Flammeovirga agarivorans: one gene and its partner. The main gene of each other region encodes a partner of the protein of the gene in region 2 in a complex. Links are inferred from orthologs where the notes say so. Each region holds a gene or a part of one and is shown on either strand. Other genes may lie near its edges.

What was found.
Region 1: the proteins of accB (region 2) and accD are in contact, whole or in part, in a solved structure (PDB 8UXZ), measured with the Escherichia coli proteins. The link is inferred for Flammeovirga agarivorans from one-to-one orthologs.

What each region holds. Positions count from the first base shown.
Region 1 is NZ_JABAIL010000001.1:668,504-677,031, reverse strand. Bases 3,278-6,053 are described here. They hold accD (acetyl-CoA carboxylase, carboxyltransferase subunit beta), read right to left. Parts: upstream 5,199-6,053; coding sequence 4,356-5,198; downstream 3,278-4,355. Other genes in these bases: fbaA (class II fructose-bisphosphate aldolase), read left to right, coding at 5,594-6,053; rodA (rod shape-determining protein RodA), read right to left, coding at 3,278-4,198. In the rest of the region: metK (methionine adenosyltransferase), read left to right, coding at 1-387; HGP29_RS02815 (patatin-like phospholipase family protein), read left to right, coding at 458-2,854; more of rodA, read right to left, coding at 2,921-3,277; more of fbaA, read left to right, coding at 6,054-6,679; HGP29_RS02795 (helix-turn-helix domain-containing protein), read left to right, coding at 6,840-7,928; HGP29_RS02790 (TonB-dependent receptor), read left to right, coding at 8,107-8,528.
Region 2 is NZ_JABAIL010000004.1:451,655-454,845, forward strand. What follows is about bases 325-3,191. They hold accB (acetyl-CoA carboxylase biotin carboxyl carrier protein), read right to left. Parts: upstream 2,081-3,191; coding sequence 1,568-2,080; downstream 325-1,567. Other genes in these bases: accC (acetyl-CoA carboxylase biotin carboxylase subunit), read right to left, coding at 325-1,503; efp (elongation factor P), read right to left, coding at 2,164-2,733; HGP29_RS14765 (beta-ketoacyl-ACP synthase III), read right to left, coding at 2,817-3,191. In the rest of the region: more of accC, read right to left, coding at 160-324. UniProt on the Escherichia coli protein: This protein is a component of the acetyl coenzyme A carboxylase complex; first, biotin carboxylase catalyzes the carboxylation of the carrier protein and then the transcarboxylase transfers the carboxyl group to form malonyl-CoA.

The DNA of each region.
Region 1 (8,528 bases), on a different replicon or contig from region 2:
GGTATCGCAGATGAAGCATTAGTACAAGTTGCCTATGCAATTGGTGTTTCTCACCCGGTATCATTGAATGTAACGACTTATGGTACTGCTAAAGTGGATTTAACTGATGCTGAAATCTCTAAGAAAATCGAAGAAATCTTCGATATGAGACCTAAAGCTATTGTTGATCGCTTAGGATTAACAAACCCTATTTTTGCTCCAACAGCCGCTTACGGTCACATGGGACAAAAACCTTATAAAAAAGAAGTTGAAGTTGAAGTGAAAGATATTGTAGAAAGCAATGGTCAAAAAGTAACGACAACAAAACTTGAAAATAAAGAAGTAGAATTCTTTACATGGGAAAAATTAGACTATGTAGATAAGATTAAATCTGCATTTGGTATCTAATATTTTTATGTAAAAAGTATTTTTTCTGAATCCTTGTTGGTAATTTCAAATCAACAAGGATTTTTTTATTATGCGTACTTTACAAATACTATTCATATTAATTTTTAGTTTTCAATCTCTTTTCTGTTGGGCACAAAATATTACCGATAACCATTCAGAGTTTAAACAAGAAGTTAAAAACCGAAAAACTGTTGGACTTGTACTAAGCGGTGGTGGAGCAAAAGGTATTGCTCATATCACTGTCATAAAAGTATTGGAAGAATATGGAATCCCTATCGACTATATCACAGGTACATCGATGGGTGCTATTGTTGGCGGATTTTATGCTGCAGGTTACACTACCGATGAGATGATCACGATATTGAGTGACCCTGAATTTCAAGACTGGGTCAACGGTAAAGTCAATACTGAAGATCAATATTATTTTGGAAGACAATCCAGAGGTGCCGAATGGATCAATTTCAATATAGAACTAGACTCAATTTATGGTTTCTCATGGAATCCGACTATAGTGCCAGATGGATTATTAAACTATAATCTATCTGCAAGACTCTATAAAAAATCCAAAGAAATAAATTACGACTTTGACAACTTAGATATTCCTTTTAGAGCTGTAGCTGCAGATGTATTTGAAAGAAAAGCTATTGTAATTGATCATGGGCCATTAGAAAAAGCTGTCAGAGCTTCGATGGCTGTTCCTCTTGTTTTTAGGCCAGTTAAAATCGATGGAAAATATTTATACGACGGTGGTATATATAATAATATCCCTGTTGATGTCATGAAAGAGGAGTTTAACCCTGACATGGTTATTGCCGTCAACCTAGGAGCACATGATATGCTTGCGAAATATCCTGAAAATGATGAAGAATTAATTAAGGGAAATATCCTCAAATACATCGTTATGAACAATGTATACCCTAAAGAATTGGATCCTGAAAGAGATATATTTCTTGGAGTACCTGTAGATGATTATTCTGCTGCTGATTTTACTCCTGTTGATTCACTTCTAGCTATTGGTGATCGTTATGCAAGAACAATGATAGACTCTGTAGTTGATCTCTACGGACATAATCAACCAAAAGTAAAACCTAAAGACAGTAACTTTGATGCTCTTTTTGACCCTGATGAAGAAATTATCACAAGAGTAGAGTTAGGAGATAATCTAACTTTTGGACAAAGAGTTTTTGTAAGAAACATTGTAAAGCCTAAAAGACGTAAACAATCGTCTATCAATGAACTTTATGATGGATATAGCATGTTACTTTCCAATAATTACTTTTCTAATGTTGATGCTCAGTTTCTATATGACAGTATTGACAATACACCAAGTTTATTGATAGATGTAACCCCTAATAAAAAGTTTAAACTAGGTGTTGGTGGTAATATTGCATCAAGGAGTATTGGACAATTTTACCTCAACGGGCAATTTAACGTATTTACTAAGTCATTAAATACCGTAAGAGTATCAGCAATGGCAGGTACTTTTTACAGCTCAATAAAAGCAGAAGTAGAATCTCTTTATGCAAGAGAACTTCCCTTTTCACTAGGTGCTGAATATGTGCTTAACAGGTGGAATTATGGAAATGCCAAAGAACTTATTTTTCAACCTCAAGAAAACCTATCCATTTATAGGGCTGACAATTATGCGGGTGGAAAAATGTCATTTCCCACAAGTAGAAAGACAAAACTAATTGGCTTTGGTGGCTATTTCTGGAACAAAGATAGTTATGATCAAATCGTATTAATTGACCTCGATTCAAATAACAGTCAAGTCGGAATTGACTTAGTTGGTTCACAAAAACTAGAAGGTTGGACAACCGGTGTAGCTTGGGAAGCCAATTCATTGAATAGAAAAACTTTTGCAACTACGGGTAGACATTTTAAAGTTTCTGGAAAATATATTTGGGGAGATAGTGATTTTAATATCTATATAGATGAACCTTACCAAGGAAAAACATCTCAAGATTGGTATACAATTCAAGCTCAGTATGAACAATACTTCCCTATGAAATGGTTTACTTTAGGTGTTCGTGGGCATGCACTTTGGTCAAATTATGAGGCTTCAATTACTACTACGACTTCTCTTGCTAATGCTCCTGCATACTATCCGTTACTAGATTCTAGGTCCTTATTTACACATGGATTTAGAGGTCCAAGGTTTTTTGCAGGTGGTCTCAAATTAATTAAGAGCTTTTTCACTCCAAATCTGAACTTGTTTTTAGAGGGGCATTTCTTTACTACAGATGTAAAGTACGCCAATAGCAGCACTATTTTCCCGAATACAACAAAGAATAGTTTCTTTAAACCAAGTACAATGGATTATGCATTAGCTGGCTCTATCGTTTATACCAGTCCAATCGGTCCTGTAAGTTTTTCGGTGAATCATTATAATGAAGAAGATTACAATCTAATGTTCTTATTCAATATTGGTATTCTTTTATATCATGAGAAGGCTTTAGAAAAATAACCTAACTCCAAAAAAAGAGGCTGTATTCTACAATAAGAATACAGCCTCTTTTTTTATATTTAACAACTAGTTTCTTGCTAGCATTTGTGTTCTATGACTATCCAATTTGATAAATGTAAATAGCATCATTGTAAATGCCCAAAGTGATGAACCACCATAACTAAAGAACGGTAACGGGATACCAATTACAGGAAAAATTCCTATTGTCATTCCCATATTAATCATAAAGTGTATGAAGAATACACAGGAGACACAATACCCATATACTCTGGCAAATCTAGATTTTTGCCGTTCTGCCAACATAATTAAGCGAATAATTAACGCGGCAAAAAGTCCAATAGTTACCAAACTACCTATCCATCCATGTTCTTCTCCAATCGTACAGAAAATAAAGTCAGTGGATTGTTCTGGAACGAAGTTGAATTTTGTTTGAGTCCCTTCTAGAAATCCTTTCCCAGCAACACCACCAGAACCAATGGCAATCTTCGATTGAGTAACTTGATACCCTACTCCCAAAGGATCAATATTAGGATTCACCAAAACTTCAATTCTTTTTCTTTGGTGAGGTCGCATGATGTCGTAGAGAATATAATCGATACCTTCTGTAAATAGGAAAGATAAAGTTCCTATCCCGACGACAATAAATATCATGGATTTAGGTCGCTTATTGTAAACAATATAGATGACTGCAATAATTACCATTCCTCCTAATATTCCACCTGCCACCAAAGTGGTAGACACTAAGGCTGTGACAAATAAAAACACCATCCAAAGTCCTAAAACCATAATCCATGCAGGCATCCCTTCTCTGTACAACATGAAGAAAAATGCTGCAAATACCATGGCTGATCCTGTATCTTTCTGTAACATAACTAGTGAAAATGGGATAAGGATAATAATAAAAGCCATTATCAAATAACGCCATTTATCTAAACGAACAGTAGGATCATCAATGTATTTTGCTAAAGCTAATGCCAGTGCATACTTCGCAAATTCTGATGGCTGGATACGGATAAAGCCTATTTTAAACCAAGATGTATTACCCCCGGCAGAGTGACCAATTACTAAAACACCTAATAATGCCAATAATGTGACTATAAATATAGGATAGGCTAAAGTGCTAAAAAGCTTAAAGTCAACCATCATAATCACGAAAGCTATCAGAGAGGCACCTCCTATCCACATTAATTGTTTTCCAGAGTTTAGACTCAATGAAAAAATACTTGTAGGGGCATCTGGTTGATAAACAGCTGCATAAATATTCAACCATCCAACAATAACCATGATGATGTAAAGAAATACTGTTAACCAGTCTATATTTCTTCTTCCGGTAACCTGACGCATTTTATTTTCTTAGGGGATATATGATAATTGAGCAAATCTGCTCGTACTACTATCTTAAAATTGATAAGATAGTCATGAACAAAAAGGTTTTTACAAAAAAAAGTCCTTAGAATGTATTATGCAATTCTAAGGACTTCAATATAAATAGTTTTAACGATTAATTTTGAAGCATCTTCAAGATTGTCGTTAATTTTCTCTTCAGTTCTCTTCTGTTGACAATCATATCAACAAAACCATGCTCTTGTAAGAACTCTGCAGATTGGAATCCTTTTGGTAAATCTTTACCAATAGTTTCTCTAATTACACGAGGACCTGCAAAACCAATTAAAGCACCAGGTTCAGCAATATTAATATCACCCAACATCGCATAAGAAGCTGTTACACCACCAGTTGTAGGGTCTGTTAATAAAGAGATATATGGTAAACCTGCTTCTTCTAATAAAGCTAATTTAGCAGATGTTTTTGCCATTTGCATTAATGAGAAACCTGCTTCCATCATACGAGCACCACCAGATTTTGAAATCATCATGAATGGTAACTTGTTTTCTAATGCGTAGTCAATTCCTCTTGCGATTTTTTCACCTACTACAGAACCCATAGAACCGCCAATAAAGCTAAAGTCCATACAACTTACTACTAAGTCGACATCATTTACCTTACCATATACTGTTCTACAAGCATCTTTTAAATCAGATTTCTTCTGAGAAGCAGCAATTCTATCTTCGTACGACTTGCTATCTTTAAATGATAATGGATTACCAGAAGTCATATTTTCATCTAACTCTGTGAACTTGTTATCATCAAAAATAATCTCAAAATATTCTTTTGAACCAATACGTACATGGAATTCATCATCAGGACAAACGTAAGCGTTCTCACGTAACTCCTGCATATGTATGATCTTGCCTTGGTTTGTTTTATACCAAAGACCGTCTGGTGAATCTTTCTTTTCTGAAGTTGGGGTTTGGATCCCCTGTTCCTTTCTTTTAAACCAAGCCATAGGAAAAACTAAACTTGTATCGAAATTATACATTAATACACATAAAACTTATGCGTAATTGGATCGTAAAGATATTCATTAAGAATTCAGATAAAAAGTTTAAAGGTATGTTTGCATAATAATTTATTGAGATTTTACGGAATTTTATCAAAAAAACTGTGTTCAAGGTATTGTTTTTCAAGAGAGAATGTAAAAGCTAAATAATTATAAATATTTAATAACCTTATTGAAATGGTGAAAAATTAAATTAAAAATTGACAAAAGTACACCTATTAACATTACTAAAGTCACCAAAATTGCACTACCATGATAGAATATGAAGTTGTATATTTGTGACGCTAATGATCGCACGAGATGTACGTGTGACACTATCACAAATTATTCAAATTATAATTATGTCTTTCAACATTAATGATATCAAGCCAGGTGTAATCACTGGTGAGGACGTAGAAAAAGTTTATCAATACGCACTTGAAAAAGGTTTTGCTCTTCCAGCTGTAAACTGTGTAGGTACTAACTCAGTTAATGCTGTTATGGAAACTGCTGCAAAACTTAAAGCGCCAGTAATTATTCAATTCTCAAACGGCGGTGCTTCTTTCTACGCTGGTAAAGGCATTAAAGGTGAAGGTCAAGCTGCAGCAATTGCAGGTGCTATCGCTGGTGCTAAGCACGTTCACGAATTGGCTGAACAATATGGTGCTCGTGTTATCTTAAACACTGACCACTGTGCAAAAAAATTATTACCATGGGTTGACGGTTTATTAGATGCTTCTGAGAAGTTCTTCGCTGAAACTGGTAAGCCATTATTCTCTTCTCACATGATTGACCTTTCAGAGGAGCCAATCGAGGAGAACATGGAAATCTCTAAAAAATACTTCGAGCGTATGGCTAAAATGGGTCAAACTCTTGAAATCGAATTAGGTATCACTGGTGGTGAGGAAGATGGTGTTGACAACTCTGACGTTGATCCTTCTCGTCTTTACACTCAACCTTCAGAAGTTGATTACGCATATGAGCAATTAGGTGCTATCGACCATAAATTCTTAGTAGCTGCAGCTTTCGGTAACGTTCACGGTGTATATAAGCCAGGTAACGTGAAGTTAACTCCATCTATCTTAGATGATTCTCAAAAATATATCGTTGAGAAGCACGGTACTGAATCTAAGAAGCCAGTTAAATTCGTATTCCACGGTGGTTCTGGTTCTTCTTTAGAAGAAATTCGTGAAGGTATCTCTTACGGTGTAATCAAAATGAACATCGATACTGATACTCAGTGGGCTACTTGGGATGGTATCCGCGGTTACGAAGCTAAATACCATGACTACTTACAAGGTCAAATCGGTAACCCAGAAGGTGCTGATGAGCCAAACAAGAAATACTATGACCCACGTAAGTGGTTAAGAGTTTCTGAAGAGTCAATGATTTCTCGTTTAGAGCAAGCATTTGCTGACTTGAATGACGTAAATATCTTCGAAGACTAAGTCTGTAAGATTTTAAATATTAAGAATCCCCTTTTTGTAATGAGAAGGGGATTTTTTTTACTTCATTTTTTTGTAATCCAACAAAGTTGACCGATAGATAATGTTAATGCAAAACTGAATTTACATTCCATAGGTAGATTGCAAGTCTAAATAAAAAAACATGCAGACTTTATTGGCTATTGGTCTATTCCAGACACTATTATCAATTTTTCTAATTTTCGATTTAGGAAGCTTCAAAATCAACAAATCACCTATGATGCTTATGTTGATCCTTTTAGCTATCCACTTTTCCATAAAAAGTTACATCCTCTTAATTCTAAAGGATGAATATATGTTTCAGTACTACGCGACATGTTTCACTTTTGCATATGGACCTTTGATTCTCGATTTTCTTAAAATGTTGTATAATAAAAAAAGACTTTCGAAACTTCATTTCATTCCTCTTTTTATTGGTTTTACTATTTACTTATATATAGGTGTGATGTCTATTATATACAAAGAGATCATCTATCTGGATTATTACTTCCAATATATTTCATGGGTGATGGTTCCAAGTATTTTAGGGTATTTTGGGTATATATTTTTATGGTTAGTTCAATTAAAAAAATACCCAAATGCATTTGTCAAATGGATGATTCCTCTTTCTGCTATTTTAATCTTGATTGTAACAACTGCCTTTTTTAAAATAATACCTATCCCCTACTTAAGGACTTTTACATACATCACTTTCCTATTAATTGCAATTCAATATCTACGTTATGAGTTATCGTTAAAAGAATCTGTAAGTCTCTGGAAAAAAAATCAAAAGATAGAATCGTCTCCAGAAATAATAATTAAAGAAGAGCAAACCATTGAAGGTTCTAAAAAATACGAAAGATCTAGCTTATCAAAAGATCAAGCAGAAACTATTGTCAAAAGAATCACACAGTATGTGGAACGAAATAGATTATACCTAAATCATGAACTATCATTATCCGATTTAGCCGAACAAAGTAAAACCCCAAAACATCATCTTTCAGAGGCTTTAAATATTCATCTAGAAAAAAACTTTTATCAATTCATTAATGAATATAGAATACAAGAAGCCATTCGATTAATTGAAGAAGACCCGAGTCGAAAATTATTACACTTAGCCTTCGAATGTGGATTTAATACCAAAGCTACTTTTAATACCTATTTCAAAAAAACTACAGGGAATACACCTAGTCAATTTAAGTCTAATCATAAAGAAAACTCACTTAATGTATAAAAGTAAATTGGGGTAATTATTACTTAACAATTTAGCAATAACTAACTAAAAAGTTAAATACCAGCAACTTACAAGGTAAAAGACAATCGGTTTTTATATTTAATTTGAAGACAATCCATATTGTCGATTTTTTTTTCGTTGGCCCACAAATTTGGGTATCACTTAAACGAAAAAACAAATGAAATCGAAAGATCTAGTTTACTATTTATCACTAATTGTGATGATTTTTGGACTAAACTCCTTACTCCATGCACAAGGGAAAGGTGCAATTTATGGTACTGTATTAGATGCTACAGGACCTCTCCCAGGAGTAAGTATAAAACTTGTTGGAACGAATACAGGAACAATTACTGATCAATCTGGAAAATTCTTTTTAGACAATATCCCCACTGGCGAACAAACTTTTGAATTCTCATTTATTGGCTATTCAAAAGTAACCAAATCGGCCTTGATTACAGAGGAAAGTAATATTGAATTGGGAACGATACATCTGGATGAAAATGCCACAGAACTAGAGAGTGTCATTATCACTTCTCAATACCTTCCTTCACAAGTAAGAGCTTTAGGTTTACAACAAAAAAACTTAACGATAGGAAATGT
Region 2 (3,191 bases):
TCAATGTATTTGCACTTGAATAGATTTATCTCGAATTCTATTTGAAATATTAATTCTATAATCAATGCTTTTAGATTAATATTAAACATTCTTTGATAGATAAAAAAAGAGGAGCTCTTTAAAAGAACTCCTCTATTAAATCTATTTTAAGGAAAAAGTTTACAGTGTATCGTAAGTATACTCTTCCATAAATTTAGTCGTAAAGTGACCAGATTGGAACTGCTCATTATCCATAAGTCTGATATGGAAAGGAATTGTTGTATTAATACCTTCGATTACAAACTCATTTAAAGCACGTTTCATTCTTTTAATCGCTTCAATTCTTGTTTCCGCAGTAACAATTAATTTAGCAATCATTGAGTCATAGTTAGGTGGGATTGAATAACCTGAGTATACGTGTGTATCAACACGTACACCAGGGCCACCTGGAATATGCAAAGTAGTAATTTTACCTGGGCTTGGTCTGAAATCATTAGCAGGATCTTCCGCATTGATACGACATTCGATAGAATGTGCCATTGGCGTATAGTTCTTGCCAGTAATTTTCTCACCTGCAGCAACTTTAATTTGTTCTTTAATAAGATCAAAACCAGTTACTTGCTCAGTTACAGGGTGCTCTACTTGGATACGAGTATTCATTTCCATGAAATAGAAATCACCATGCTTATCTACTAAGAATTCTACAGTACCAGCACCTTCGTAGTTAATTTTCTCAGCACCTTTAATAGCTGCTTGTCCCATTCTCTCACGAAGTTCTGGAGATAAAGCTGGAGAAGGTACTTCTTCTGTCAACTTTTGGTGACGACGTTGGATTGAACAGTCTCTTTCTGATAAGTGACATGCTTTTCCTGAACTATCGCCAACAATTTGGATTTCAACGTGACGAGGTTCTTCAACGAACTTCTCTAAATACATACCGTCATTACCAAATGCTGCAGCTGACTCTTGACGAGCAGAATCCCAAGCTTTTTGGAATTCATCTGGACCATTAACGATACGCATACCACGTCCACCACCACCGGCAGTTGCTTTCAAAATCACTGGGTACTTAATTTGCTCAGCGATTTTTAAACCTTGTTCAACAGAATCTAATAGACCTTCTGAACCTGGGATTGTAGGTACGCCAGCTTCTTTCATTGTAGCTTTGGCAGTTGCCTTATCACCCATTTTCTCGATCATATCAGCTGAAGCACCGATGAACTTAATGTTGTTTTCCTCACAAATACGTGAGAAGTTAGCATTTTCAGATAAGAAACCATAACCAGGATGCACAGCATCACAGTTAGTAATCTCAGCTGCTGCTAAAATATTTGGAATGTTTAAGTACGACTCTGTACTTGGTGCAGGTCCAATACAAACGGCTTCGTCTGCAAATTTGACATGCAAGCTTTCTTTATCTGCTGTTGAGTAAACTGCAACCGTTTTAATCCCCATCTCAGAACAAGTACGGATCACACGTAATGCAATTTCACCTCTATTTGCAATTAATATTTTTTTGAACACGACGCCCCAAATTTATTTAGTAAAAAAATAAAATAATTGTGGACTTAAATCTTTGGTGTAAAGATTAAGCCGGATCTACCAAGAATAATGGTTGATCGTATTCAACTGGTGACATATTGTCAACAAGAATTTTAACGATTTTACCTGATACTTCAGATTCGATCTCGTTAAATAATTTCATTGCTTCGATAATACAAACAACATCACCTTTCTTTACTGTATCGCCAACATTAACGAACATATCAGAATCAGGGTTTGGAGCTGTATAGAAAGTACCAATCATTGGTGACTTAATTTCGATATAGTTTGATGTATCAGCAGCTGGTGCTTCAGGAGCTGCAGCAGGAGCTTCAACAGCTGGTGCTGGTGCAGCAGCAGGAATTTCAACTGGTGCAGGTGCTGCGATAGGTGCAGCTGGAGCAGATGCTAATACTGGAGCAGCAACAGGTGCAGCTACAGCAGCTGCTTCAGGGTTGCGCTTAACGTGAAGTTTGATTTCTGCAGTTTCTACATTTACTTCTTGCAAACCTGAGTTTGCAATAAAGCTGATCAGATCTTTTACCTCTGGTGCTTTCATAATGTGATAGTGTGTGAGAATTGGAACCTGTAAACATATTGTTACAGTTCCCAATATCTTTTATTGTATAAGATTAAATACTATTATTTTTTCACGCGTTCAACATAAGAACGCTCTTGTGTGTTCACTTTGATAATATCTCCAGTGTTCACAAACAATGGTACCATAATTTGAGCGTCAGTTTCTACTGTAGCTGGCTTTAATGTGTTTGTTGCTGTGTCACCTTTAATACCTGGTTCAGTGTATGTCACTTCCATTTCAACAAATTGAGCAAGTTCACAACCTACTACTTCATCATTTGCTTCAACGTGGAATAAGATATCAACACTCATACCATCTTTAAGTAAATCATTATTTGGAACTTGGTCTTCTGGTAAAGTTACCTCCTCCCAAGTGTTTGTGTCCATAAAATGGAAACCCATATCGTCTTGATAAGAATATTGATGTTCTCTTCTTTCAATACGAGCTGTAGTCACTTTGTGACCTGCTGTGAAAGTGTTGTCAATAACCTTTCCAGTTCGGATACTTTTTAATTTAGTTCTAACAAACGCAGGACCTTTACCAGGTTTTACGTGTTGGAATTCCACGATAGCGAAAACATCGTGGTTAAATTCGATACAAAGTCCGTTTTTAAAATCAGCTGTAGATGCCATCTATATTAAATCTAATCTGTTTTAAAATGCTGCTTTTGATTAGAATCAAAAACTCAACCAAAAGCAAAAATATAAATTTTATATTAGTATGCCCACTTGATATAAGCAGAACCCCAAGTAAATCCACCTCCAAAGGCTGCTAAGATAAGATTATCTCCCTTTTTTAACTTATTTTCATAATCCATAAGACATAAAGGAATAGTTGCAGCAGTGGTGTTTCCGTACTTATTGATGTTCATCATTACCTTTTCGTCACCCACATTCATTCTTTGGGCAGTGGCATCAATAATTCTTTTATTAGCTTGATGAGGTACTAAGTAAGCCACATCATCACCTTCTAATTTATTTTTATCCATAATTTCCGCTGCAACGTCTGCCATAGATGTTACTGCATATTTAAATACATGCATTCCAGCTTGGAAAATATAGTGTAATTTATTGTCAATCGTCTCATGAGA